2 regions of the Klebsiella sp. PK01 genome follow, and region 1 is predicted to be linked to the other one. Evidence: predicted binding sites of a transcription regulator. Region 1 holds the regulator's gene; the other holds the start of a gene.

Evidence for each region. The regulator CRP, encoded in region 1, controls carbon source genes, mostly activating them, when cyclic AMP is high. The targets are predictions, from matches to a motif close to ATGTGANNNNNNTCACAT.
Region 2: bhsA (multiple stress resistance protein BhsA) is a predicted target of CRP. The motif match lies at 1,775-1,792, and genes of this name have one in related genera.

Annotation. Positions count from the first base shown of each region.
Region 1 is NZ_JBYEZM010000005.1:468,959-472,068, reverse strand. It holds gene AC22LX_RS18490 (phosphoribulokinase) at 1-201, shown strand, start outside; gene AC22LX_RS18485 (OsmC family protein) at 264-668, opposite strand; gene crp (cAMP-activated global transcriptional regulator CRP) at 973-1,605, shown strand; gene AC22LX_RS18475 (YccS/YhfK family putative transporter) at 1,656-3,110, shown strand, end outside.
Region 2 is NZ_JBYEZM010000001.1:983,057-986,166, reverse strand. It holds gene AC22LX_RS04800 (TonB-dependent siderophore receptor) at 1-757, opposite strand, end outside; gene AC22LX_RS04795 (TetR/AcrR family transcriptional regulator) at 983-1,618, opposite strand; gene AC22LX_RS04790 (hypothetical protein) at 1,615-1,734, opposite strand; gene bhsA (multiple stress resistance protein BhsA) at 1,868-2,125, shown strand; gene ldtC (L,D-transpeptidase LdtC) at 2,342-3,110, opposite strand, start outside.

The DNA.
Region 1 (3,110 bases):
TCGCTCGACGAAAGCTTCGTGGTGATTCACTTTCGCAATTTGCAGGGGATTGATTACCCCTGGCTGTTGGCGATGCTACAGGGGTCGTTTATCTCGCATATGAACACCCTGGTGGTGCCAGGCGGTAAGATGGGGCTGGCGATGGAGCTCATTATGGCGCCGCTGGTCGAGCGCTTGATGGAAGGCAAAACCATTAGTTAAGGGCAAAATAAAACCCCGGTCGCCGTGCTGCCGGGGTTAGTGTCCCGCTACGTCAATTCGTCTCAGGCTTCGATCACTTCGTAAGAGTGGGTGATGTTGACGGCCTTTTCCAGCATCAGCGCCACCGAGCAGTACTTCTCCGCGGATAAATCCACCGCACGGGACACCGCCGCATCCTTCAGCTCTTTACCGGTGACGATAAAGTGCAGATTGATATGGGTGAACAGGCGCGGCGCCTCTTCACGGCGTTCAGAGGTCAGCTTCACTTCGCAGTTGGTGACGTTTTGACGCCCTTTTTGCAGGATAGACACCACGTCAATTGCGCTACAGCCGCCCGCCGCCATCAGCACCATTTCCATCGGGCTGGGCGCTTTGTCCCCGGAGTTGCCATCCATTAAAATCTGGTGGCCGGAGGCCGACTCACCGATGAAGGTTAGACCTTCCACCCATTTCACACGCGCTTGCATAAAATTTAACTCCGCTGTTGCAATTTTCCTGACAGATTACGCGCACATAACAAATCTCGCAACGGAAGGCGACCTGGGTCATGCTGAAGCGAGACACCAGGAGACATGCGGTGAAAGCTATGCTAAAACAGTCTGGATGCTACAGTAATACATTGATGTACCGCATGTATGCTGAGGAGTTCACATTACAGGCTGCATAAATTGAGCAGCCAGCTTCCCAGGCATAGGGAAAAATACGATTGCATGCCCGGATGCCGTGTAGTGTCGGCGTCCGGAGATAGCTTATAACAGAGGATAACCGCGCATGGTGCTTGGCAAACCGCAAACAGACCCTACCCTTGAATGGTTCTTGTCTCATTGCCACATTCATAAGTACCCATCAAAGAGCACGCTGATTCACCAGGGTGAGAAAGCGGAAACGCTTTACTACATCGTAAAAGGCTCCGTGGCTGTACTCATCAAGGATGAAGAAGGTAAAGAGATGATCCTCTCTTACCTCAACCAGGGCGATTTCATCGGTGAATTAGGCCTGTTTGAAGAAGGTCAGGAACGTAGTGCCTGGGTACGTGCGAAAACCGCATGTGAAGTGGCCGAGATCTCTTACAAAAAATTCCGTCAGTTAATCCAGGTGAACCCGGACATCCTGATGCGCCTCTCTTCGCAGATGGCGCGTCGTCTGCAGGTCACTTCCGAGAAAGTCGGTAACCTTGCTTTCCTCGACGTGACGGGCCGTATCGCTCAGACCTTACTGAATCTGGCGAAACAGCCTGATGCCATGACCCACCCGGACGGGATGCAGATCAAAATCACCCGCCAGGAAATTGGCCAGATCGTCGGCTGTTCTCGTGAGACGGTTGGCCGTATTCTGAAGATGCTGGAAGATCAAAATCTGATCTCCGCACACGGTAAAACTATCGTCGTCTACGGTACCCGTTAAGTCGCTAAACGGCGTATTGCTCCGCGCAGTACGCCGTTTTTGTTTCTCCCATGTGGCGCAGGCTGATTTACCACCCGGAAGTCAACTACGCACTGCGGCAAACGCTGGTGCTGTGTCTACCTGTGGCCATCGGGCTTCTGCTCGGCCATCTGCAGCAAGGGTTGCTGTTCTCGTTAGTTCCCGCCTGTTGCAATATCGCCGGTCTCGACACCCCGCATAAACGCTTTTTCAAACGCCTGATCGTTGGCGGCTGCCTGTTTGCCGGCAGCAGCCTGATTGTGCAATTGCTTCTGGCGCGGGACATCCCGTTGCCGCTTATCCTCAGCGCGCTGGCGCTGATTCTCGGCGTGACGGCGGAAATCAGTTCGCTGCACGCTCGCCTGTTGCCGGCATCGCTTATCGCCGCCATTTTTACCTTAAGCCTGGCCGGCAATATGCCCATCTGGGAGCCGCTGCTTATCTATGCGCTGGGAACCTTGTGGTACGGACTCTTTAACTGGTTCTGGTTTTGGCTCTGGCGGGAGCAGCCGCTGCGCGAGTCGTTAAGCCTGCTTTACCGCGAACTGGCTAATTATTGCGAGGCCAAATATAGCCTCCTGACGCAGCACACTGACCCGACGACCTCCCTGCCGCCGCTGCTTACCCGCCAGCAGAAGGTGGTCGATTTAATTACCCAATGCTACCAGCAGATGCATATGTTAGCCGCCAACCAGCGTAGCGATCATAAGCGCCTGCTGCGCGCGTTCCAGGTTGGGCTGGATCTGCAGGAACATATTTCAGTGAGCCTGCACCAGCCGGAAGAGGTACAAAAACTGGTGGAGCGCAGCCATGCGGAAGCGGTTATCCGCTGGAACGCGCAGACCGTCGCCGCGCGTCTGCGGGTGCTGGCGGATGATATTCTCTACCACCGCTACCCGCGTCGCTTCCAGATGGATAAGCAAATCGGCGCGCTGGAAAAAATCGCTTATCAGCATCCCGATAACCCGGTAGGCCAGTTCTGCGCCTGGCACTTCAGTCGTATCGCCCGCGTGCTGCGCACCCAGCGCCCGCTGTACGCACGTAACCTGATGGCGGATAAAGAACGGCGCCTACCGCTACTACCGGCGCTGAAGAACTACCTGTCATTGAAATCCCCGGCGCTGCGCAACGCCGCGCGCATCAGCGTAATGTTGAGCATCGCCAGCCTGATGGGCAGCGCCCTACATCTGCCGAAGCCGTACTGGATCCTGATGACCGTGCTGTTCGTGACGCAAAACGGTTACGGCGCCACCCGCGTGCGGATTGTCCACCGGGCGGCAGGCACCCTGGCGGGCCTGGTGATCGCCTGGCTGACCCTACATTTCCACGTACCGGAGAGCTACACGTTAAGCGGTATGTTGTTCATCACGCTGCTGAGCTATCTCATCATCCGTAAACACTACGGCTGGGCGATGGTGGGCTTTACCGTCACCGCGGTATATACCCTGCAGTTGCTAACGCTTAACGGCGAGCAGTTCATCGTCGCC
Region 2 (3,110 bases), on a different contig from region 1:
CCTGGCTTTTATAGTACTGCGTGACCAGCTGGAGCTGGCGCTGGTCATCGATTTCTATGGTTCCGGTGCCCATCACGTCGAGTCGGTCCGAATGTTGTAAGCCGGTTTGCGTATTATCGAGGATCAGCGCGTCATTGTTGGCGTCATACCAGCCGCCGAAGCGTTGATACGCCACTGATAGACGGCCGGAAGCATGATCGGTACCGCCGCTGACGGCCGCCGCTACCCGTTCATCATGATCGTTGCTATTGGCAAAGCCGGTTTTACCACCCAGCTCCAGATCCACCTGACGTTCCTGCTGGCCCTTTTTCGTGACGATATTAATCAGACCGCCGGTACTGCCGCCGCCATATAACGATGTGGCGCCGGAAATAACTTCTATATGTTCGATGTTAAACGGATCGATGGCATCAAGCTGGCGGCTATCGGTGCGCGATGAATTGAGGCGCACGCCGTCGATCAGTACCACGATGGCGCGTCCGCGCATGTTCATGCCGTAGTTGGTACGCCCCTGGCTGCTGACATCTATCCCGGGGATCAACTGCGCGAGGACGTCTTTAAACTCTTTACCACCCTGAACCTGTTGCTCAATTTCCTGGCCTTCAATCACCCAGGTGGTTTGCGCCATCTCGGCGACGGTACGGTGGTTACGGTTGGCGCTGACGATGATATCGTCTTCATCGGCGGCCTGCGCGGCAAAGGCAGGCAGGGCGGTGGCCAGCAGCAGGGGATTGAGCAGCCAGAGGCGCTTGTTCATTCGCATTCCTTGATATGAGTTAGTCATTACTGTTGTTATTTTTTTCAGCCACAGGCGCGGCTGTTACAGCGTGAAACATATAGAAAGACAAATGCGAATTTTGCACATATTGATTATCGTTATCAATATCATTTACAACAAATCAACATAATGAAAATATTGAGAAAAGTAAGGGTATTTAGCAGAAGGGGAAAAAACCGGCGAGCGAGGGCCGCCGGTAGGGGATTAAGGTTGCAGGATTTGCGGCCACAGGCGCAGCGTAGTGTCGCTAATTTGTTTCAGGGTGGCGAAATCAGCGCCTTCGCGCGCGCTGATTGACATTCCTTGCAGCACGCAGTTTAAAAACTGCGCCAACTGCAAGACATTGCCCTGCGCAGGGAGTTCGCCGCGCTGCTGGCGCTGCTGTAAAAATTGCGTCAACGTTTGTTCCTGCACCGCGTGCCGCGACTTAATAGTGTTGGCGATATCGGTTGAAGAGGCGGCCAGCGCCGCGGAGGTGTTAATCATAAAACAGCCTGCCGGGGTATCTTTGCTGGTAAAGCAGGTAGCGACAGCGGTGAAATAGTCGCGCAGCGCCTGATCGACGGTTTTTTGGTCATCGAATAGCAGTGCTTCATGTTTCGCGGCAAAGCGGGAGATGTAGCGATCCAGCACCGCGCGGAATAAGCCTTCTTTGTTCACGAACTCGGCGTACAGCGTCGGGGCTTTCGCGCCGGTCGCTTCGACGAGATCGGCAAGCGAAGTTGCTTCATAGCCGTGCTGCCAGAAAAGTGTCATGGCCTTGTCCAGCGCCGCGTCCCTGTCGAACACTTTAGGTCGGCCACGGCTTTTTTTTGCGCAACTTTGAACGTCAGTTGTCATGATGCCGTTGTACCTATGTTGGGTTGTTGAACGGCCATTATAAAAATAAACGTGTCATGCTGCCAGCGGCAGAAGTCCAAAAATAAATAATTCATATATGTATGAAAATTAAGCATTTTATAAATAGTTAAATGATCGTTATAAAAATGAGTTGACCTGTGACATGGATCACATTATCATTTACCTATCGATCGTTAAGTTAATTCTTACGACCCTACTATAAAAATCATCTGCATAGGTATAATAATCATGAAAAACGTCCAAAAACTGGCACTTGCTGCCGTACTGAGCTCACTCTCATTTGCAAGTTTCGCCGCTGTTGAGGTGCAATCCACCCCAGCAGGCCAACATAAAATCGGTACCGTTTCCGCATCCGCCGGCACCAATCTGGGTTCGCTCGAAGATCAGCTGGCGCAGAAAGCCGACGAAATGGGGGCGACCTCTTACCGCATTACTTCGGTAACCGGTCCTAATACCCTGCACGGTACCGCAGTTATCTATAAATAAATGTTGTAACCCCTGTCATGCCACTGACAAAACGCGTTCCTGACCCCCTTCAGCAGAACGCGTGTAGTAAGCAGTAAATGTAGTTCCCTTTGTTATGCCACTCTCGCGACGCGGTCCACACCCCTTCATGGGACCGCGCCCCGCGAAACTGGCGATTGCCACAAAAAAACCCGCCGTGCCTGGCGGGTTTTTTACTTTCTGCAATTCGCAAATGCATTACAAGGCTTGCTCGGCGGAAACCTGATGACGGGTTACATCGACCGGCATTCCGGAACGCAGCTCCATCGCGCTTTCCATTACCTGCTGATTGGTCTGCGGCGCCTGCTTAAAGTTCTTCATGCTGGCGTTCAGGACGATTGGCAGCGTTTGCGGATCGTCATTGATATGTTCGGAGAGCGGCTGGTGGACTTCCACCAGACGGGTACCGTTTGGCTCTACCGAAACTTTGATAGGTTCGTTGATGATATTCACCCTGGTGCCCGGCGTGATTTTGTTATACAGAGACTTTATATCAGCATCGCGCAGGCGGATACAGCCTGAACTGACGCGCATCCCGATGCCAAAATCGGCGTTGGTGCCGTGCAGTAGATAGACGCCGCCGTAGGCCGCAAGACGAATCGCGTGATGTCCCATCGGGTTATTCGGCCCGGCCGGAACCACTGCCGGCAAATCGATCCCCATCGCTTTATAACGCGCGCGAATGTTGGCGGTTGGCGTCCAGGTCGGGTTGGCGCGCTTATCTGAAACGGTAGTGACCATCGTCGGAGTCAGGGTATCGCCGCCAAGCTGGCCGATACCGATCGGGTAAACGGTCACGCTATTCTGTCCCGGTGGGTAATAGTACAGACGCAGCTCGGCGATATTGAGCACCAGACCTTCACGGGGGGCGTCAGGCAGCAGTGTCTGCAGCGGGATGGTCAGCACGCTCCCGGCGCGCGGCACATAAGGATCGACACCGGGATTAGCCTGCAGCAGCGCGAGAAAA